Regions from separate parts of the Pseudomonas wenzhouensis genome, predicted to be linked through region 2. Evidence: predicted binding sites of a transcription regulator. Region 2 holds the regulator's gene; each other region holds the start of a gene.

What was found. The regulator sigma-54, encoded in region 2, starts transcription at its own class of promoters, with help from an activator protein. The targets are predictions, from matches to a motif close to ANTGGCATNNANNTTGCTNT.
Region 1: glnK (P-II family nitrogen regulator) is a predicted target of sigma-54. The motif match lies at 5,579-5,598, and genes of this name have one in related genera.
Region 3: J7655_RS08570 (flagellar basal body rod protein FlgF) is a predicted target of sigma-54. The motif match lies at 1,629-1,648, and genes of this name have one in related genera.

What each region holds. Positions count from the first base shown of each region.
Region 1 is NZ_CP072610.1:336,886-344,345, forward strand. It holds gene J7655_RS01585 (NorM family multidrug efflux MATE transporter) at 1-251, opposite strand, end outside; gene J7655_RS01590 (LysR substrate-binding domain-containing protein) at 391-1,311, shown strand; partial or broken gene J7655_RS20875 (Cache 3/Cache 2 fusion domain-containing protein) at 1,619-2,740, shown strand; gene J7655_RS20880 (methyl-accepting chemotaxis protein) at 2,873-3,595, shown strand; gene J7655_RS01600 (YifB family Mg chelatase-like AAA ATPase) at 3,597-5,090, opposite strand; gene J7655_RS01605 (accessory factor UbiK family protein) at 5,125-5,385, opposite strand; gene glnK (P-II family nitrogen regulator) at 5,794-6,132, shown strand; gene J7655_RS01615 (ammonium transporter) at 6,467-7,460, shown strand, end outside.
Region 2 is NZ_CP072610.1:910,327-917,786, forward strand. It holds gene yjgA (ribosome biogenesis factor YjgA) at 1-175, opposite strand, end outside; gene pmbA (metalloprotease PmbA) at 304-1,650, shown strand; gene J7655_RS04085 (HPr family phosphocarrier protein) at 1,693-1,965, opposite strand; gene rapZ (RNase adapter RapZ) at 1,980-2,837, opposite strand; gene ptsN (PTS IIA-like nitrogen regulatory protein PtsN) at 2,840-3,304, opposite strand; gene hpf (ribosome hibernation-promoting factor, HPF/YfiA family) at 3,317-3,625, opposite strand; gene J7655_RS04105 (RNA polymerase factor sigma-54) at 3,725-5,218, opposite strand; gene lptB (LPS export ABC transporter ATP-binding protein) at 5,396-6,121, opposite strand; gene lptA (lipopolysaccharide transport periplasmic protein LptA) at 6,121-6,660, opposite strand; gene lptC (LPS export ABC transporter periplasmic protein LptC) at 6,647-7,213, opposite strand; gene J7655_RS04125 (KdsC family phosphatase) at 7,222-7,460, opposite strand, start outside.
Region 3 is NZ_CP072610.1:1,857,559-1,865,018, forward strand. It holds gene flgD (flagellar hook assembly protein FlgD) at 1-75, shown strand, start outside; gene flgE (flagellar hook protein FlgE) at 112-1,482, shown strand; gene J7655_RS08570 (flagellar basal body rod protein FlgF) at 1,696-2,436, shown strand; gene flgG (flagellar basal-body rod protein FlgG) at 2,483-3,268, shown strand; gene flgH (flagellar basal body L-ring protein FlgH) at 3,307-4,029, shown strand; gene J7655_RS08585 (flagellar basal body P-ring protein FlgI) at 4,046-5,365, shown strand; gene flgJ (flagellar assembly peptidoglycan hydrolase FlgJ) at 5,379-6,557, shown strand; gene flgK (flagellar hook-associated protein FlgK) at 6,566-7,460, shown strand, end outside.

The DNA of each region.
Region 1 (7,460 bases), 570 kb from region 2:
CCGCCGGGGTCACCCGCACCATGACGAATGGCGACCAGGCTGCCAACGGCGGCGATCACCCCGGTGCAGAAGATCGAGAAGATGAAATAGCAGGTGGCGCCCAGTGCGCCGCCGGCCAGTTGCTGTGGGCCGAGCATGGCCATCATCAGCGTGTCGGTGAAGATCATCAGCGCATGGGCCAACTGTGCGGAGATCAGCGGGCCGGCCAGGCGCAGCAATGCCGCCAGCTCATGGCCAAGAGAATTTTTCATGATGAGTAAAACTTCGGCAGGGTAAGCATCCCCAGGCTGTCGGGGGATAGGTAATCGCCGCTATTCTGTGGCTCTTTTCGAGTGCTCACAAAAGGAAAATAGCCATGCATTGCATGATTAAAACTCATGGAAGCAAGGCATGAACCGCCGTCTGCCGCCGCTCTATGCGCTGCGCGCCTTCGAGGCCGCCGCGCGACATGCCTCGTTCACCCGTGCCGCCGAGGAACTGGCCATTACCCAGAGTGCGGTCAGCCGGCATATCCGCACGCTGGAGGAGCACTTCGACTGTCGCCTGTTCGAGCGTTGCGGGCGCAGCCTGCAGTTGAGCGAGCAGGGGCGTGCCCTGTTACCGGGCGTGAGTGACGGCTTCGACAGCCTGGCGCGGGCCTGTTCGGTGCTGCAGGCCGATGACGGCGTGTTGCGCCTGAAGGCGCCGACCACGCTGACCGTGCGCTGGTTGTTGGCGCGTTTGTCGCACTACCGCCAGGTGCATGCCGATGCCGAGGTGCAGCTGACCAGTACCTGGATGGATGTGGACAAGGTGGATTTCCGGCAGGAGCCCTTCGACTGTGCGGTGCTGCTGTCCGATGGCCATTTCCCCGATGAATGGGAAAGCACCGAGCTGTTTGCCGAGTGGTTGATCCCGGTGTGCAGCGCTGCCGATGCCGCGGATGCACCCTGGACGCTCGAGCGCCTGCTTGCGGCGCAACAGTTGCACCCGACGCCGGATCGCCGTGACTGGCGGCGCTGGCTGCAGGCCACCGGGCTCAGTGATCAGGTGCCACTGAAAAGCGGGCAGATGTTCGACATGCTCGAACTGGGCATTGTCGCAGCGGCGCGTGGTTATGGTGTGTCCATCGGCGACCTGTTGATGGTGGCCGAGGATGTGGCGCTCGGACGGCTCGGACTGCCCTGGCCAACAGCCGTACTGAGTGGCGAGAGCTATTATCTGGTATGGCCGCGTGCGCACCGGGCGCAGGGGCGCCTGCGGCGTTTGCGTGACTACCTGCTGGCAGAGGTCGCCGCGCTGGCGCTGCCCGAGGTTGAGCGCTTGCGCTGAGCGAGGTCATGGCCTGCGTACGGGGCGCTGCCGACCATCAACGGCCGGGGCGACCCCGCGCAGCGTGAGCGGACTGCAAGGGTGCGCATGAGTGTCGGCCTCTATTTATTGATCGATTAAATCTATCAAAGGCTGTGTTTCGGCATTGTTTTGGTAATAAATGACGACCGTATGGCGCTTTGACATTGACCGAGCGCAATGCTCAAGTATCCTCGCGCGCCTTCGCCGAGTCATAGGACGACTAGGTGGTATCGACATTGCTTGAGTCATTTGCCCAGACGCTCATGGCCGCACACCCGGAGCCCTCATGAATCCTTCCCGCTCTCGCATAGCCCTGCAACTGGCGACCATTCTGGCTTTGCTGCTGGTACTGCTGATCAGCGTCAGCACCCTGTTCGCCCTGCGTTCACTCAACGAGGCCAATCTGGTCACCCGCGAAAAGCACCTGGGCAGCGAAGCCGGGTTGCTGGCCGACCAGCTCGAAACCTTCCACGGCAGCCTGCGCGAGAGTACGCAGCGCCTGGCTGGGCTGTTCGAGCAGCGCTTCAGCAGTGGCTTGCAGGTACGCACCGATGAGCGTGTGAGCATTGGCAGCCTGCAGGCTCCGGCGCTTTACCTGGGGGCTACACGCCTGAACAACCACTTCACCGAGGTTGATGACTTCACCCGTATGACGGCGGGTGTGGCCACGGTATTCGTGCGCGATGGCAGCGAATTTATCCGTATTACCACCTCGCTGACCAAGCAGGACGGCACTCGGGCATTGGGCACGGCGCTCGACCACGCACACCCGGCCTATCAGCGCCTCTTGGCCGGGCAGAGTTATGTGGGCCGGGCCTTGCTTTTCGACCGTAACTACATGACCCAGTACACCCCTGTGCGTGATGGCCGTGGGCAGGTCATCGCCGTGCTGTTCGTCGGCTTCGACTACACCGATGCGCAGACGCTGCAATTGAACAAACTGAGCGCATTCCGCATTGGCAATACAGGTTCACTGGCGGTGCTCGACGAGCACGGCAAGTGGCTGGTCAAGCCCGCTGGCACGGGCGCTCTGGAGACACTGCCGGCAGCCCTGAGTGAGCGGATTGCCCGTCCCGGTGAGGGCGGCTTCTGGACGGATGCCGGGCAGACGTTCTACAGCGTCGCCATGCCCTTCGCCGGTGGCCCCTGGACGGTGCTGGCAAGCATGCCGCGCGAGGAAATCCAGGCAGTGACCTGGCGTGTCGGTACTCAGTTGGCCATGGGCAGCGCGATTACCCTGTTGCTGGCGGTGATCGCCGTGGTCTGGCTGCTGCGGCGCAAGCTCAAGCCGCTGGGTGATCTGGTCAGGCAGGCGCAGGCGCTGGGGGCCGGCGACCTCGGTGCGCGCATGGCGCAATCCAGTGATGACGAGATTGGCGAACTGGCGCGCAGCTTCAACCACATGGGCGAGGCACTGGCGGCTATGGTGGCGGGTATTCGCAGCGCCGCCCGGGATGTCAGTGCGCGCTCGCAGGCGCTGTCCACGCTGTCGCACGATGCCTATCAGGGTATTGATCAGCAATCTGGCGAGATCAGCAGCATGGCCGGCGCGGTGGAGGAGTTCAGCGCCACGTCACAGAACATCGCCGACAACATGCGCAACACCGAGCGCCTGGCCAGTGCCAATGCCCAGCAGACGCGCATTGGCCGTACCTCGATGGATCAGGCCTCCGAGGCACTGGTGCAGATTGCCGAAGCCCTTGAGCAGACCTCCACGGTGATCAACGGCCTCGGTCAGCGCTCCCAGGAGATCGGCGGCATCGTCAGCGTGATTACCGCGATTGCCGACCAGACCAATCTGCTGGCGCTCAACGCCGCCATCGAAGCTGCGCGTGCAGGCGAGCAGGGCCGTGGTTTTGCCGTGGTCGCCGATGAGGTGCGCAACCTGGCCGGACGCACCCGTGAGGCGACCAACGAGATCTCGGCGATGATCGGCAGCATCCAGAGCGAGACGGGCAGTGCCATCGCCACTATGGAGCAGGGCCGGCAGCTCATGCAGGACGGCCTGGAGCGCAACGCCAAGGTGGCGTCAGCGCTGGCGCAGATCAGCGAGCAGAGCGATGCTGCTGGTGAGCAATTCGCCGCCATCACCACCGCCACCAGCGAGCAGAGCAGTACCGCGACCGTGCTCAGCGCCAACCTGCAGAGCATTGCCCAGGCCAATGGTGAGCAGCGGCAAGTGGTGGCCAACCTGGGCGACACTGCGCGCGAGCTGGACCATCTGGCCTCGCAACTGCGTCAGGAGGTCGAGCGCTTCCGTTGAGTCACCCTGCTGCGGGGCGATACTGCAGCGCTTCGGCCAGGTGGGCACGGCTGATGTGCTGTTCCTCTGCCAGGTCGGCCAGGGTTCGCGCGACCTTGAGCACGCGATGGGCCGCGCGCAGGGACAGACCCAGGCGTTCGCAGGCGCCCTCCAGCCACTGCCGGTCGGCATCGCCCAGGGCGCAATGCTGGCGCAGGCCGGGCAAGTCGAGAAAGGCGTTGGCCACGCCCTGGCGCTGCAGTTGCCGGGCGCGGGCCTGTGCGACCTTGGCGGCGGCCTGAGCGGTGCTTTCGCCATCCTGCGGTGCAGCATTGAGGGCCGTTGTTTCGCGGGCTACCGTCAGGTGCAGGTCGATGCGGTCGAGCAGTGGCCCCGACAGCTTGGCGCGGTAGCGCTGGATCTGCTCCGGGGTGCAGCGACAGCGGTTGCTTGGGTCACCCAGGTAGCCACACGGGCAGGGATTCATCGCCGCCACCAACTGAAAACGCGCCGGGAAACGCACCTTGTCGCGTGCCCGGGCAATCACGATATGACCGCTTTCCAGCGGTTCGCGCAGCACTTCCAGCACCTTGCGGTCGAACTCCGGCAACTCGTCGAGAAACAGCACGCCCATATGGGCCAGGGTGATTTCACCTGGTTGCGGGCGGCTGCCGCCGCCGACCAGTGCCGGCCCCGAGGCGCTATGGTGCGGGGTGCGAAAGGGGCGTTGCGGCCAGTGCTGCAGAGGCGCGTGGCTGGCCACCGAATGAATCGCCGCAACCTGCAGCGCCTCGCTTTCGTCCAGCGGCGGCAGCAGGCCGGGCAGGCGGCTGGCCAGCAGCGTCTTGCCGGTACCGGGCGGGCCGCTGAGCAGCAGGTTGTGTGAGCCGGCAGCCGCCACCAGCAAGGCGCGTTTGGCGGCCGACTGGCCCTGGACTTCGGCCAGATCCGGGTAGGGGCGGCTCTGTCTGAGCAGCCCCTGTGCAAGATAAGCGTCGAGCGGTGCGCTGCCGTTGAGGTGCGCGGCGATCTGCAACAGATGCTCGACGGCGATGACCTTCAGCCCTGAGGCCAGGCTGGCTTCTTCGGCATTGGCGTGCGGCACCATCAGGGTGCGTCCGGCGGCCCGTGCGGCCAGAGCGGCGGGCAATACGCCCTGCACCGGGCGTACCGCGCCGGACAGCGCCAATTCGCCCAGGCATTCGTATTCATCCAGTGACTGCGCCGGCACCTGGCCGCTGGCGGCGAGAATACCCAGGGCGATGGCCAGATCGAAGCGTCCGCCGTCTTTCGGCAGATCGGCAGGTGCCAGATTCAGGGTGATGCGCTTGCTCGGAAATTCGAACGCGGCATTGAGGATCGCACTGCGTACACGATCCTTGCTCTCCTTGACCGCCGTTTCCGGCAGGCCCACCAGGGTCAGGGACGGCAGGCCGTTGGCCAGGTGCGCTTCGACGGTGACGGCCGGGGCTTCGACGCCGACCTGGGCGCGGCTGTGGACGATGGCCAGGGACATGATCGCTCCTTGATCTGTAACTGCCCCGCCGGACTCAATCGGCGGGCGGGTTCAGCTTGTTTTCCAGCTCGACGACCTTGGCCTCCAGTGCCTCGAGGCGGGCACGGGTGCGGGCCAGCACCACCATCTGGCTGTCGAACTCGTCACGGCTGACCAGATCGAGCTTGCTGAAGCCGCTCTGCAACAGCGCCTTGAACTGCGCCTCCAGTTCGGCACGCGGCAGCGGGCTGTCGCCACTGAACAGGCGCGAGGCGTGAGTGCTGAGGGTGTCGAGCAGGGCTTTTGGCGGCAGCATGATCAGGTTCCGTAAACAAACGGTCGGCAGTGTAGCACGCAGCTGTCAGCGGGATGTTCAGGCGTGGTCTGCACGATTTTTGAGCATTGCGTGATGTGTCTCCGCACCAAATGTGTGCGGCGCGTCCGGTGTGAAGGGCCGGGCAATGCCGCCCGAAACAGGTAAAGGCTTGATAGATGGCGCTTTTGCGTGAGCTGGCAAGCTTTCTGCTTAGACCCCAGCGACGCATGCACCGATGCAGTTCCGGTGCGGCAGGCGAAGCGGGGAGTGTTTCGTCGGGGCGGTTAGTGGGTATCGATCACGCCAGGCTGGAGCGGTCGGTGCATTACAAAAGCCAGACACTGCGCTTAGACTTGGCCCGGGTTCGCAATTCCTGGGGCATGTCCACCTTTCACGGGAGAAAGTTTCATGAAACTAGTCACTGCCATCATCAAGCCGTTCAAGCTGGACGACGTGCGCGAGTCACTGTCGGAGATCGGCGTGCAGGGCATTACCGTCACCGAGGTCAAGGGCTTCGGCCGTCAGAAAGGCCATACCGAGCTGTATCGCGGAGCCGAGTATGTGGTCGATTTTCTGCCCAAGGTGAAGATCGACGTGGCCATCGCTGACGATCAGCTCGATCGTGTGATCGAGGCCATCACCAAGGCTGCCAACACCGGCAAGATCGGTGACGGCAAGATTTTCGTAGTCAACCTGGAACAGGCGATCCGTATTCGTACCGGCGAAACCGATACCGACGCGATCTAACAAGCCTCCGAACCCCACGCCCCAGGAGTAAACCCATGACTCTGCGAACTTTCGCAGGGCTAGGAGCCCTTTTGTCCTCGAATTCTGCTCACACGCCGTTTTCGAGGGCCAATGCCGGAGCAGGCGATGCCCTCGCCGCTCTGCTGTGCCAGATCCTCTTCGGGTCTCGCGCTCGCCTAGTGATGGGAATGCCTGGTCGCCTTGCGGCGGCAGGGGTTCCGGTGATCCAGAACGAGCGTGGCAACGACCTGTAAAGCATGCGGAACGCGTCCGGCGCCAACCTGGACGTTTCTACCGAACAGCGCACAACAAAAGCGCCGGCAAGAGGTGAAAAATGGATAACACAGCATTGACTGCATTGCAGTACGGCTTCGATACCTTCTACTTTCTGATCTGTGGTGCCCTGGTAATGTGGATGGCAGCGGGTTTTGCCATGCTCGAATCCGGCCTGGTGCGTGCCAAGAACACCACCGAGATCCTGACCAAGAACGTGGCGCTTTATGCCACCGCCAGCGTGATGTACCTGCTGGTCGGTTACTACATCATGTACTCCAGCCCGGAAGGCGGCATCTTCCCTAGCCTGGGTTTCCTGATCGGTGACGAGAACACCGCTGAGGCCGTTCTGGCTGGTGGCGAGGATGCACCCTACTACTCGGCCCGTTCGGACTTCTTCTTCCAGATCGTGTTTGCCGCGACCTGCATGTCGATCGTTTCCGGCGCTGTCGCTGAGCGCATGAAGCTGTGGGCTTTCCTGGCTTTCGCCGTGGTCATGACTGGCTTCATCTACCCGATCCAGGGTTTCTGGAAGTGGGGCGGTGGCTTCCTCGATGCTGCAGGTTACCTCGACTATGCCGGTTCCGGTGTGGTGCACATGGCCGGTGCTTCCGCCGCTCTGGCTGGTGTGCTGTTACTGGGTGCGCGTAAGGGCAAATACGGCCCGAATGGCCAGGTCAACGCCATTCCGGGTGCCAATCTGCCGCTGGCCACGCTCGGTACCTTCATCCTGTGGATGGGCTGGTTCGGTTTCAACGGTGGTTCGCAGCTGAAGATGAGCACCATCGAAGACGCCAACGCCGTGGCCCAGGTGTTCACCAACACCAACATGGCTGCAGCCGGTGGTCTGATCGTCGCGTTGATCGTGGCCCGCCTGCTGTTCGGCAAGGCTGACCTGACCATGGCGCTGAACGGTGCGCTGGCTGGCCTGGTGGCCATCACTGCCGAGCCGCTGACCCCGAGCGCCCTGCAGGCCACCCTGATCGGTGGCGTGGGTGGTGCGCTGGTGGTGTTCTCCATCCTCGGTCTGGACAAGGTGAAGATCGACGACCCGG
Region 2 (7,460 bases):
TATGTTTCGGCGCTTCGGCAAGGGCGCGGCGCAGGGCATCGGTCAGCGGCATCTTGGCCAGCAGATCCGCCTTGAGCGTGGTCAGTCGCTCGCCAAGCTCCTGCAGGGCATGCAGTTCGCGTTTGACCTGGGATTTGCTCTTCTCCAGGGAGAAGTCGTCGTAGGAATCAGACATGGGGTGGGTCCAGAGGGAAACGCCGCCATGATAGCAGTAACCGTGACGGTCGGCCTGTGGGCGGGCGGTCGAGAGCAGGCCTTGAGTGTTTACCACTAGTGCCTGCGCCAAGAGAATCGGGAGTGGTTATGAGTGAAGTAGAACGTATCGGGCCGCAGGCCTTGCCTGCACTGCAAGAGCAGGTCGAGGCGATTCTTGCCGAGGCCAGGCGCCAGGGCGCCAGTGCCTGCGAGGTAGCCGTTTCGGCCGCGCAGGGGCTGTCCACCACGGTGCGCCAGGGCGAGGTGGAAACTGTCGAGTTCAATCGCGATCAGGGTTTCGGCATCACCCTCTACGTGGGCCAGCGCAAGGGCTCGGCCAGCACCTCGGCTACTGGCATCGAGGCCATTCGCGAGACGGTGGCTGCGGCCCTGGCGATTGCCAAACACACCAGCGAGGATGAGTGCGCCGGCCTCGCCGATGCTGCGCTGATGGCCCGCGAGCTGCCGGAGCTGGATCTCTATCACCCCTGGTCGATCACTCCGGAGCAGGCCGTCGAGCAGGCGCTGGCCTGTGAAGCCGCCGCGTTCGCCGCTGATAAGCGGATCAAGAACGCCGATGGCACCAGCCTCAACACCCACCAGGGTTGCCGAGTGTATGGCAACAGCCACGGGTTCATCGGTGGTTACGCCAGTACCCGCCACAGTCTGAGTTGCGTGATGATTGCCGAAGGTGAAGGGCAGATGCAGCGCGACTACTGGTATGACGTCAATCGTCAGGGTGACCTGCTGGCCGATCCCGTGGGCATTGGCCAGCGCACCGCCGAGCGCGCTGTCAGCCGCCTGGGCGCACGGCCGGTGCCAACCTGCGAAGTGCCGGTACTGTTCGCTGCCGAGCTGGCCGGTGGATTGTTCAGCCATCTACTGGCGGCGATCTCGGGGGGCAATCTGTATCGCCAGTCCTCGTTTCTCGAAGGGGCGCTGGGTCAGCGCCTGTTCCCCGAGTGGCTGAGCCTCGACGAGCGCCCACATCTGCCACGCGCACTGGGCAGTGCCACTTTCGATGGTGATGGCCTGGCCACCTACGCGAAACCCTTCGTGGACAAGGGCGAATTGGTGTCCTACGTGCTTGGCACCTATTCCGGGCGCAAGCTGGGTTTGCCGAGCACCGCCAATGCCGGCGGCGTGCATAACCTGTTCGTCACCCATGGCGATGAAGACCAACAGGCGCTGCTTCGCCGTATGGGCCGTGGTTTGCTGGTGACCGAGCTGATGGGGCAGGGGCTGAATCTGGTCACCGGCGATTACTCGCGCGGCGCGGCGGGTTTTTGGGTGGAGAACGGCGAGATCCAGTTTCCGGTGCAGGAGGTGACCATCGCCGGCAACCTGCGCGACATGTTCCGCCAGATCGTTGCGGTCGGTCGCGACCTGGAGCGGCGCGGCAATATCTGCACCGGCTCGGTGCTGATCGAGAAAATGACTGTCGCGGGCAGTTGAAGGCGGCAGTCATCACAGGGCCATCGCTGGGTGGCCCTGGTTTTACTCGCCTTCGTCGAAGTAGTTCTCGATCAGTCCAACCAGCGCGGTCATCGCTTCTTCGTCCTGCTCACCCTCGGTCAGCAGGTGCACGGTTGTGCCCTTGCCAGCGGCCAGCATCATCACTGCCATGATGCTTTTGCCGTCCACCAGGCTGTCAGCACTGCGTCCGATACGAACCTGGCAGGGAAATGTGCTTGCCAGGCCGACCAGTTTCGCGGCGGCGCGTGCGTGCAGGCCAAGCTTGTTGATGATGGTGATTTCGCGTGCGGGCATCGCGGCGGACTTCCTTAGCTGAGATCGCGGTGACGTACCTGGACGCTCTTCAGCGGGGCTTTGAGTGCCTGGCTCAGGCGATTGGCCAGGTACACCGAGCGGTGATGGCCGCCGGTGCAGCCAATGGCAATGGTGACGTAGGCGCGGTTGCTGGCGGCAAAGCGCGGTAGCCATTTTTCCAGATAGGCGAGGATGTCCTGATACATCTCCTCGACCTCCGGCTGTGCGGCCAGGTAGTCGACCACGGGTTGATCCAAGCCGGAATAGTCGCGCAACTCAGGCTTCCAGTACGGGTTGGGCAGGCAGCGTGCATCGAACACCAGGTCGGCGTCGACCGGCATGCCGCGCTTGAAGCCGAAGGACTCGACAAGAAAGGCCGTGCCAGTCTGTTCCTGACCCAGCAGGCGCAGCTTGAGGGTGTCGCGCAGTTGGTAGAGGTTCAGCCGGGTGGTGTCGATCTTCAGGTCGGCACGGTCGGTGATTGGCGCCAACAGCTGGCTTTCATAAGCGATGGCTTCTGCCAGCGAGCGATTGTCGTTGGTCAGCGGATGGCGTCTGCGTGTTTCGGAAAAACGCTTGAGCAGGGTTTCGTCTTCGGCGTCGAGGTAGAGCACATCGCAGCGAATGTTGCGTGTACGCACTTCTTCGAGCAATTCCGGAAAGCGCTTGAGCTGGCTCAGCAGGTTGCGCGCATCGATGGAAACGGCCACCTGCGGCAACAGCATGTCGCTGTGCGGCAGGAAACGCCCGGCCAGATCCGGCAGCAAGCCGGCTGGCAGGTTATCGATGCAGTAGAAACCGTTGTCTTCGAGTACATCGAGGGCGGTGCTCTTGCCCGAGCCGGAGCGGCCGCTGACGATGATCAGGCGCATGTTCAGTGACCGTTCTGAATGTCTACGACGACCTGATAAAGCTCTTCGCCGCTGCTGGCCTGACGTAGACGTTCGCGCACATCTTGGCGATCGAGCATGCTGGCGATCTGCCGCAGCAACTCGAGGTGCGCATCGGTTGCCGCTTCCGGCACCAGCAGGACGAACAGCAGATCCACTGGCGCACCGTCAATGGCATCGAAGTCGACGGCAGCATCCAGATGCAGGACAGCGCTGATGGGTGCACTGCAGCCAGCCAGGCGGCAATGCGGAATGGCGATGCCGTTGCCGAAGCCGGTGGAACCGAGCTTCTCGCGGGCGATGAGGCTTTCGAAGATATCCTGGGTATCCAGGTCGGGCAGGTCGCGGGCAACCAGGTTGGCAATCTGTTCGAGTACGCGTTTCTTGCTGCCACCCGGCACGTTCACCAGGGAACGGCCGGGGGTCAGGATGTTTTCAAGTCGGATCATGGATGGGGAATGTCAGCGGGCCGTGGCGCCTTGCAGGCGTTCGAGCTGCTTTTCCTTGTGCTTGATGAGTTGACGGTCGAGTTTATCGGCCAGCAGGTCGATGGCTGCGTACATGTCCTGATGTTCGGCATTGGCGACGACTTCACCACCGGCAATATGCAGGGTGGCTTCGATCTTCTGCTTGAGTTTTTCGACCTCCATTATCACCTGAACGTTGGTGATCTTGTCGAAGTGGCGTTCCAGTCGGCCGAGTTTCTCGCCGATGTAGTCACGCAGGGCGTCGGTCACATCCAGCTGATGTCCACTGATGTTGACTTGCATACCGCTTTCTCCTTGTTGCCTTGTGTAAGAGATGGGTCTGGGTCAGACCCACCACCGGAACACTGTGGCCTGTTCGCCGGGGCGATCAGTCGATCTTGCTCACATCAGGCGTTTGCGTTCGCTGGAGGGCGCAATACCGAGAGATTCACGGTACTTGGCTACTGTCCGGCGTGCGACCTGGATGCCTTGTGCCTCCAGTAAACCAGCGATCTTGCTGTCACTCAATGGCTTTTTCGCGTTTTCCGCGGCAACCAGTTTTTTGATGATGGCGCGGATCGCGGTAGACGAGCATTCGCCGCCTTCGGAGGTGCTGACGTGGCTGGAGAAGAAATATTTCAGCTCGTAAATACCACGCGGGGTGTGCATGAATTTCTGCGTGGTGACGCGCGAGATGGTCGACTCGTGCATGCCTACCGCTTCGGCGATGTCATGCAGCACCAGCGGCTTCATGGCCTCGTCGCCGTAGTCGAGAAAGCCGCGCTGATGCTCGACGATCTGCGTGGCGACCTTCATCAGGGTTTCGTTGCGGCTTTGCAGGCTCTTGATGAACCAGCGCGCCTCCTGCAGCTGATTACGCATGAAGGTATTGTCGGCGCTGGAGTCGGCACGTTTGACGAACCCTGCGTACTGTGGGTTGACGCGCAGGCGCGGCATGGCTTCCTGGTTCAGTTCCACCAGCCAGCGGTCATTGTGCTTGCGCACGATCACGTCGGGTACCACGTATTCCGGTTCGCTGGATTCGATCTGCGAACCCGGACGCGGGTTCAGGCGCTGGATCAGGTCGATGACCTGACGCAGCTCGTCTTCCTTGAGCTTGCTGCGGCGCATCAGTTGGGCGTAGTCACGGCTGCCGAGCAGCTCCAGGTAATCGCTCACCACGCGCTGGGTTTCGTTGAGCCAGGGGGTGTTGCTGGGCAGTTGGCGCAGTTGCAGCAGCAGGCACTCGCGCAGGTCGCGGGCGCCGATACCGGCAGGTTCGAACTGCTGGATGCGGTGCAGTACCACTTCCACTTCGTCCAGTTCGACATCCAGCTCCGGGTCGAAGGACTCGGTCACTTCCTCGAGGGTTTCCTCAAGGTAGCCGTCATTGTTGATGCAGTCGATCAGGGTAGCGGCAATCAGCCGATCCTTGTCCGACATGGGGGCCAGGTTCAGTTGCCAGAGCAGGTGACTGTGCAGGCTTTCGCCACTTGAGGTGCGGGTGGTGAAGTCCCACTCGTCATCGTCGCTGCTGGGCAGGCTGCTGGCGCTGGTCTGGTAGATGTCTTCCCAGGCGGTATCGACCGGCAGCTCGTTGGGGATGCGTTCACCCCATTCGCCTTCTTCCAGGTTATCCACCGTCGGGGCGGTTTCCTGGTAGCTCTCTTCCTTGCTCGGAGCTGGGGTGGCGCTTTCGGCGCCATCAGCCATGGGGTCACTGTTGTCGAAGTCGTCGCCATCTTCCTGGCGCTCGAGCATGGGATTGGATTCCAGTGCCTCCTGGATTTCCTGTTGCAGGTCCAGGGTCGACAATTGGAGGAGGCGGATAGCCTGTTGCAGCTGCGGGGTCATCGTCAGCTGCTGGCCCATCTTGAGGACTAGCGATGGTTTCATTGCAGACCTTAATTTACTGGCGAGTTACGCCTTCCACATCAGGGCGCCGAAGCGCCGCCAGGAAGCAAATTATATGCCTGAACTTCTCGTTCTTGCCTAGGGGTTGCAATATTTCTGTAGCGAAACAACGGCGACTTGCAGGCTGTTTCAAACATCAGCAGCGCGCGCTGTTATCCGCTACAGGCGGAACTCGTGACCCAGATACACCTCTTTGACCGTCTGGTTGGCGAGGATGGCCTCGGCGTCACCTTCGGCGATCAGCTGTCCGTCGTTGACGATGTAGGCGGTTTCGCAGATGTCCAGGGTTTCGCGCACGTTGTGATCGGTGATCAGGATGCCAATGCCCTTGGTCTTGAGGTGATGGATGATCTGCTTGATATCGCCTACCGAAATCGGGTCGACACCGGCAAAGGGTTCGTCGAGCAGGATGAACTTGGGGTTGGTCGCCAGCGCGCGGGCGATTTCCACGCGGCGCCGTTCACCACCGGACAGGCTCATGCCCAGATTGCCAGCGATATGGTGGATGTGAAATTCCTGCAGCAGGTTTTCCAGCTCCGCCTGGCGCCCAGCACGATCCAGATCCTTGCGCGTTTCGAGGATGGCCATGATGTTGTCGGCCACTGACAGCTTGCGGAAGATCGAAGCCTCCTGCGGCAGGTAGCCGATACCTGCGCGCGCCCGCCCATGCATGGGCTGGTGGCTGACATCCAGGTCGTCGATCAGCACGCGCCCCTGATCGGCGCGTACCAGGCCGACGATCATGTAGAAGCAGGTGGTCTTGCCGGCGCCATTGGGGCCGAGCAGGCCGACGATCTGGCCGCTTTCGATGCTCAGGCTGACATCACGCACGACCTGGCGGCTTTTGTAGCTTTTCGCCAGGTGTTGGGCTTTGAGAATGGCCATTACTGCTGTTGATCCGCAGGTTTGTTCTTCGGTTGGATAACCATGTCGATGCGTGGGCGCGGCATGCTGACATTGCCACCCGTGGCACGGCCGGCATTGACGATCTGGCGGCGGGTGTCGTAGACGATCTTCTCGCCTTCAAAGGTATTGCCTTCCTGAATCACCTTGGCCTGGTCGATCAGTACGATGCGCTCGTTGCTGGCAAAATACTGGATCGTCTTGCCGTAAGCCTTGACGATGTCCTTGTCCACGGCTGGTTTCTGCTCGTAATAAGCCAGATTGCCCACCGCAGTGAATACGTCGATATCGCCACTGGCGGTCTGCGTGATGGTCACGGTGTCACCCGTGATCTTCAGCGTGCCCTGGGTGATGATCACGTCGCCACGGTAAACCGCGACACCTTGACGGTCATCCAGTTCGGCGCTGTCGGCCTGGATGCGAATCGGCTGATCGCGATCCGATGGCAGTGCCCAGGCCGCCGCGCTTCCCAATGCGGCACCGAGGGCGAGAATAAGGGGGAGGGTATTAACGAACCTCATGCTGGCCTCTTACGTTGGACGGCAGGATCATCCGGCCGTCATTCAAGTACGCTTTCATTCCTTGTGCCGTGGTCACCCCGTTGGCCGCGACGATTCTAACGGCTTGCTCGGTCTGCGCATATTCCTTGTCAGGAATTACGGTCATGCGGTTGCTGGTGATGATGGTCGGGCGGTTCTTGGCATCGGTACGGGCGATGCGCACATCATCGATCAGTTCTACCTCGACGCCGCCAGGCGAGACTTCGGCACGCTGGCTGGTGACATTCCAGGGCAGTTCGCTGCCGCGATAGAGATCCAGCTTGGGCTTTTCGACCAGCGTGATGTCGGTGCTCTTGACGTGTTCGAGCTTGTCCGCCGTCATGCGGTAATGCAGGGCGCCGTCATCCTGAAACTGCACGGTGCGTGCGCCCACGACGTAAAAGTCGACGACGTTGTCATTGGCGTTCTGGCGCGCCTGGCGGTCGGTATCCGGGGCCAGATTCCAGTAACCGAGAGCGGCCACCACGACGGCAATCAGAGCAAGGATCAGGGTGTTGGTGATTTTACGCGGCATGCTGTTCTCTACAGGTAGGCGGCTTGGGCCGCATCCAGTGTGCCCTGGGCGCGCATGATCAGTTCGCAGAACTCCCGTGCCGCGCCGTCGCCGCCGCGAGCCTGGGTGACGCCATGGGCGTGCTGACGCACGAAGCTGTCGGCGCTGGCCACGGCCATGCCCAATCCGACCCGGCGAATCACCGGAAGATCCGGCAGATCATCGCCAAGGTAGGCAACCTCTGTATAGCTTAGGCCGAGTTCGGCGA
Region 3 (7,460 bases), 950 kb from region 2:
GGCAATGAGCTGATGCTCAACCTGGCCGGCCTGGGCAGTGTTCCGCTTTCCCAAGTGCAGGTCATCGGCCAGTAATTATTGCCGCCGGGCGTTCCGGCAAAGGAGTCTTCCATGTCGTTCAATATTGGTCTCAGTGGTCTGCGTGCCGCGACCAGCGACCTCAACGTTACCGGTAATAACATTGCCAACGCCGGGACTGCCGGCTTCAAGCAGTCGCGTGCCGAGTTCGCCGATGTCTATGCGGCCTCCGTATTGGGTACCGGCAAGAATGCGCAGGGCAGCGGCGTGTTGCTGGCGGACGTATCGCAGCTGTTCAACCAGGGCAATATCAACTACACCAACAACGCCCTGGACCTGGCGATCAACGGTAATGGCTTTTTCGTGACCAGCAACAACGGAGAGATTGGTTATACCCGTGCTGGTTACTTCGGCACTGATCGCGACGGCTACCTGGTCAATAATTTCGGTTACCGCCTGCAGGGCTATGCAGCGGATGAAAGTGGCAACATCTTGCCGGTTCAGGCTGATCTGCGAGTCAGCTCTGGCCAGCAAGAGCCCAGGGCGACCACGACAGTCACTCAGGTGACCAACCTCAACTCCAACGCCGTACGTCCGGTCAATGCCGGGCCTGCAGCAGCTCCTACGTTTGACCCTAGCGATTCGCGGTCTTTCAACTGGTCTACTTCGACCAACATTTACGATACCCAGGGCAATGCCCATGTGATGACTCAGTATTTCGTCAAGAACGAAGCACCGGCCAATAATGGCTGGGTCATGCATGTGCTGATCGATGGCGTCAATCCACGGGAACCCAGCAGCACCCAGCCGTTCAGTTATGCGGTGAACTACGATGCATCAGGGCAGTTGGCCACGCCAGCGATCACGCCTTTGGCGAGCACGCCTCCCAACGCGGCCCTTGATGCGCCTTTAATCCCTGCCTTGACACCTAACGGCATCTTTGCGCTGGCGGATACCGATTGGATCCCTGCTGAGGAAGACCCTCTGAATCCCGGTACCCTGGTGCCCAACGGCGCTGACAGCGAGTCCTTCACGTTCGACATGCGCGGTTCGACCCAGTATGCGGCGTCTTTCGGTGTCAATGCTGTCAGTCAGGATGGCTATACCACCGGGCAACTGGCCGGTATCGAGATCGATGACACCGGCGTGATCTTCGCCCGTTACACCAATGGCCAGTCCAAGGTGCAGGGGCAGGTGCTGCTGGCGAACTTTGCCAACGTCCAGGGTCTGACTCCGGTGGGCAAGACGGCCTGGGCGCAGTCGTTCGAGTCCGGTGAGCCGGTGATCGGTACGCCGCGTAGCAGTACGCTGGGTGCTCTGCAGGCCGGCGCGCTGGAGGATTCCAACGTCGAGCTGTCCGATCAACTGGTGAACCTGATCGTCGCCCAGCGTAACTATCAGGCCAACGCCAAGACCATCGAAACCGAAAGCGCCATTACCCAGACCATCATCAACCTGCGTTGATGATCCTCTGGAGAGACAAAGCGGCAAGCCTGGCTTGCCGCTTTGCCGTTTCGGGGGCGGCAAAACCCCGCCGTCGAGAGATTCGGATGCCCTTTCCGGGTCAATAAAAATTCTTTTAAATCAGTATCTTGTTGTTATTTTTCGTATGTGGCACAGGGCTTGCTTAATTGCTTGCAAAGAGCCAAGGGCGTGTCGCCCACTCGGAGAATGACCATGGACAAGATGCTGTACGTCGCCATGACCGGAGCGCAGAACAACACCCTGGGTCTGCGCGCCCATGCCAACAACCTGGCGAACGTTTCCACCTCGGGTTTTCGTCGTGATTTCGAGCAGGCGCGGTCCATGCCGCTGTTCGGTGAAACCTTTCCGGCGCGTGTGTTCGCCATGAGTGAACGGCCGGCTACTGACTTTCGTTCGGGTTCGCTGCAGGAAACCGGGCGTGATCTGGATGTGGCCGTCGGTGGCAAGGGCTGGATCGCCGTGCAGGCGCCCGATGGCAGCGAAGCCTATGTGCGTACCGCCAGCCTGAATATCGACGCGCTGGGTGTGCTGCGCACCGGCAACGGTTTGCCGGTGATAGGCAATGCCGGGCCGATTGCCGTGCCACCGGAGCAAAAGGTGGAGATCGGCCAGGACGGCACCATCAGCATCCGTGCGCTGGGCGAAGACCCCAATGTGCTCGCCGAAGTCGATCGCATCAAGCTGGTCAACCCTGATCCCAAAAGCATGGAGAAGGGCACTGATGGCCTGATCCGCGTCAAAAGTCAGCCCGAGGTGGCGGCCGATGCCACTGTTCAGGTCACCTCCGGTTTTCTCGAGGCGAGCAATGTCAACGCCGTGGAAGAGATGACCGCGATGCTTTCCCTGTCCCGTCAGTTCGAGCTGTCGGTGAAGATGATGCGCACGGCTGAAGACAATTCGTCGGCCATGGCGCGGGTTTTGCAGATTAGCTAATTACCAGCACGCGGCGCCGTAAAACCGGCGCCCGAGGAGAAACGATATGCTTCCGGCACTGTGGGTCAGCAAGACCGGTTTGTCCGCTCAGGACATGAACCTGACCACCATTTCCAACAACCTGGCCAACGTCTCGACCACCGGCTTCAAGCGCGACCGTGCCGAGTTCGAGGATCTGCTGTATCAGATCCGTCGCCAGCCGGGTGGTCAGTCCACCCAGGACAGTCAGCTGCCCTCCGGCCTGCAGCTCGGCACGGGTGTGCGTGTGGTGGGGACGCAGAAGATCTTCACCGCCGGCAGTCTGCAAACCACCGAGCAGCCGCTGGACATGGCCGTCAATGGCCGTGGTTTCTTCCAGATTCTGCAGCCGGATGGCACCGTTTCCTACACCCGCGATGGCAGTTTCCACCTGAACTCCGATGGTCAGATCGTTACCTCTCAGGGGTTCGCCCTGGAGCCTGCCATCGTCCTGCCGGCTGAAGTACGTACCTTCACCGTGGGTGAGGACGGCACCGTGTCGGTCACCACTGCAGGTAACCCGCAGCCGCAAATCATCGGCAATATCCAGCTGGCTGACTTCGTCAACCCGGCAGGTCTCGAGGCCATCGGCAACAACCTGTTCCTCGAGACCGGTTCCAGTGGTGCGCCGCAGGTGGGAGCGCCAGGCCTGAACGGTCTGGGCACCACGCTGCAGAACACCCTGGAGAACTCCAACGTCAGCGTGGTGGAGGAGTTGGTGAACATGATCACCACCCAGCGCGCTTACGAAATGAACTCCAAGGTGATTTCCACCGCTGATCAGATGCTGTCCTTCGTGACGCAGAACCTCTGATTTATTGACTCTGTTGTGAACGCCGCGAGGTAGTGGTTATGAACCGGCAATTAGTGTGCTTCCCCCTGTTGGCTGGCTTGCTGCTCAGTAGCGGCTGCATGGCGCCGACAGCCAAGCCGGACGACCCTTATTACGCACCTGTATTGCCACGTACGCCGCTGCCGGCCGCGCAGAACAATGGTTCGATCTATCAGGCAGGCTTCGAGAACGGCCTGTATGACGACCGCAAGGCATTTCGTGTCGGCGACATCATCACTATCACGCTCAATGAGCGCACCCAGGCCAGCAAGAACGCCAACAGCAATCTGCAGAAAGACAGCAGCGCAAGTCTCGGTGCCCCCAATCTGTTCGGCATGGCGGTGAGCCCTGACAATCCGCTGCGAAGTCTTGGCGCCCTGGGCATGGGTAACCCCAATCTGAGTCTGGAAGCGAGCTGGGACGCCGAACGTGCGGCGAGCGGTTCCGGCCAGGCCGGGCAGAGCAACAGTCTGACCGGTTCGATCACCGTAACCGTCGCCGAGGTGCTGCCCAATGGCATTCTCGCCGTGCGCGGCGAAAAGTGGATGACCCTCAATACCGGTGACGAGCTGGTGCGTATTTCCGGTCTGGTGCGTGCCGACGATATCGCCACCGATAACACCGTGGCCTCCACCCGTATTGCCGATGCGCGCATCACGTATTCGGGCACTGGCGCCTTTGCCGATGCCAGTCAGCCGGGTTGGTTGAGCCGCTTCTTCCTCAGCCCGATGTGGCCGTTCTGATCTCGGGGTGTCGCAGATGAAAGCCTGGATGAATCAATCACCGTCCTTCTTGCTCGTGCAATGGTCCCGCTGGTGTGCGCGGCTGACAGCCGGTAGCTCGGCGCGCAAGGCCTTTGCCGTCACCTCGGCAGCCAAGCCGGCGGCGCGTGGGCGCGGGCGTGATGCAGCTCATGCCGGCGCATGCCGCCGACAGTTCGCGGTTGCGCATCGGGGCTACCGTCGTCGTGGTGCCAATGACTGGCTGTTGCTGGCGACCCTGCTCGGTTGCCTGCTGCTGAGCCTGCCGACTCAGGCCGAGCGTCTCAAGGATCTGGCCTCCATCCAGGGCGTGCGCAGTAACCAGTTGATTGGCTACGGCCTGGTGGTCGGTCTCAACGGTACCGGTGACCAGACCACCCAGACTCCGTTCACCGTACAGACTTTCAACAACATGCTGGCGCAGTTCGGCATCAAGGTGCCGCCAGGTGGCAACGTGCAGTTGAAGAACGTCGCGGCGGTGTCGGTGCATGCCGACCTGCCAGCGTTCGCCAAACCTGGCCAGACCATCGATATCACCATCTCATCCATCGGTAACGCCAAGAGCCTGCGTGGCGGCAGCCTGCTGATGACGCCGCTCAAGGGCATCGACGGCAACGTCTACGCCATTGCCCAGGGCAATCTGGTGGTCGGTGGCTTCGATGCCAGCGGCGCCGATGGTTCGCGTATCACCGTCAATGTGCCGTCTGCCGGTCGCATTCCGGGTGGCGCCACCGTTGAACGGCCGGTGCCGAGTGGTTTCGATCAGGGCAACTACCTGACCCTGAATCTCAATCGCCCGGATTTCACCACGGCGAAGAATATCGTCGACCAGATCAACGATCTGCTTGGCCCGGGTGTTGCGCAGGCTATCGATGGCGGTTCGATTCGCGTCAGCGCGCCGCTCGACCCGAATCAGCGCGTCGACTACCTGTCGATTCTCGAGAACCTGCAGGTCGAGGCCGGCAAGGCGGTGGCCAAGGTCATCATCAATTCGCGTACCGGCACCATCGTCATCGGCCAGGACGTCAAAGTGCAGCCTGCCGCCGTGACCCATGGCAGCCTGACCGTGACCATTACCGAAGACCCCATCGTCAGCCAGCCCGAGGCGCTGTCCGGTGGGCAGACGGCTGTGGTTCCGCGTTCGCGCGTCGGGGCAGAAGAAGAGGCCAAGCCGATGTTCAAGTTCGGCCCCGGCACCAGTCTCGACGAGATCGTCCGTGCGGTGAATCAGGTGGGCGCGGCACCTTCCGATCTGATGGCCATCCTGGAGGCGCTCAAGCAAGCCGGCGCCCTGCAGGCTGACCTGATCGTGATTTAAAGAGGTACAGCGTATGGACTCCCGACTCTCTGCAGGCCTGCTTGGTAACGGCAAGAGCCCCATCGACAGTGGCGCCTTCACGGATATCAATCGCCTTAACCAGTTCAAGGTGGGCGGCGATACCGAGCAGAACATCCGCAAGGTCGCGCAGGAGTTCGAATCCCTGTTCATGAACGAAATGCTCAAGGCCATGCGTTCGGCCAACGCCGCGTTCGGCGAGGGCAACTTCATGAACAGCAACGAGAGCAAGACCTACCAGGACATGCACGACCAGCAGTTGGCAGTGACGCTGTCCAAGGAAGGGCGCGGCATCGGCCTGGCCGACGTGCTGGTGCGGCAGATGTCGAAGATCAAGCAGCCGTCGAGCCGTCCCAACCCCTTCGCGCAGATCGAGCAGCCAGTGGCTGCAGTCAGCGAGTCGAAAGCCGACAAGGTCGCCAGCAACGAAGGTTTCCGGGATGACGTGGCGCTGCTCAACCGTCGCCGCCTGGCTGTGCCGGGGAAATTGGCCGACCGTCTATTGGCGGGCATTGTGCCGTCTGCTGCGGAGGGTAAGGCCCTGGCAGGTAATGACTGGATTCCGGCGCAGACCCATGCAGCACCCAAGGAGCAGGCGCTCAGTCTCGCCAACAGCGATGCGCTGACGGGCCGTCGTATCGCCCAGCCGCCATTGGCGCCGGGCAAGGCGGCGTTCAGCTCGCCGCAGGAATTTGTCGCCACCATGCTGCCGATGGCGGAGGCGGCTGCCGAAAAGATTGGCGTCGACCCACGTTACCTGGTGGCCCAGGCCGCCCTGGAAACGGGGTGGGGCAAGTCGATCATCCGCACCCGTGATGGCGATAGTAGTCACAACCTGTTCGGCATCAAGTCCCACGGTAGCTGGGAGGGTGAGTCGGCGCGCGTGCTGACCACCGAATACAAGGGCGGCAAGGCGGTCAAGGAGGCGGCCAGCTTCCGCGCCTATGACTCCTATGCACAGAGTTTCGACGATTACGTCAGCTTCCTGCAGAACAACGGTCGCTACGAAAAAGCCCTGAGCAGTACCGAGAATCCGGAGCGTTTCGTCAAGGAGCTGCAGCAGGCCGGTTACGCGACCGATCCGAACTACGCGCGCAAGATCTCGCAGATCGCGCGCAAGATGCAGACCTATCAGACCATCGCCGCTGCCGATGGCGCGACCACCAGGACGTGAGATGAAGCATGGCTGACCTACTGAATATCGGCCTGTCCGGCCTGTCGGCGAACAAGACGTCGCTGTCGGTCACCGGCCATAACATCGTCAACGTCAATACGCCTGGCTTCTCCCGGCAGGATACGATCCAGGCCACGCGTGCGCCGCAGTTCAGTGGCGCGGGCTATATCGGCTCGGGGACGACCCTGACGGATGTGCGTCGCATCTACAACGAGTTTCTCACCACTCAGGTGCGCAGCAGCACAGCGCTGAACGCCGATACGCAGTCTTACCTCAGCCAGATCAACCAACTCGACTCGCTGCTGGCGGGGAGTACGACGGGTGTTACGCCGGGGCTGCAAAAGCTGTTCAGTGCACTGCAGACCGCTGCCGAAGACCCGGCCAACGTTCCTGCGCGGCAATTGGTGTTGTCCGAGGCCGAGGGGTTGGCCAAGCGCTTCAATACCGTGTTTGATCGCCTGTTCGAGCAGAACAGTTTCATCAACAAGCAATTGTCGGCCGTGACCGATCAGGTCAACCAATTGGCGACGTCGGTTGCCGGTTACAACGATGCCATTGCCATTGCGTCAGCCAATGGCCAGGCGCCAAACGATCTGCTCGACGCGCGTGAAGAAGCGGTGCGCAAGCTGTCGGAGTTCGTGGGTGTGACCGTGGTGCCGCAGGACGACAACACCTACAACCTGTTCATCGGTTCCGGTCAGCCTCTGGTCGTGGGCAGCACGGCTGCCAGGCTGCAAATCACGCCTGGACTGTCCGACCCGTTACGCAGTGAAATTCAGTTTGTCAGCGGCAATTCGCAGCAGAACGTCACTTCGCTGATCACTGGGGGCGAGATGGGCGGCTTGCTGCGCTATCGCCAGGACGTGCTGGATGTCTCGATGAACGCAGTCGGGCGCCTGGCGT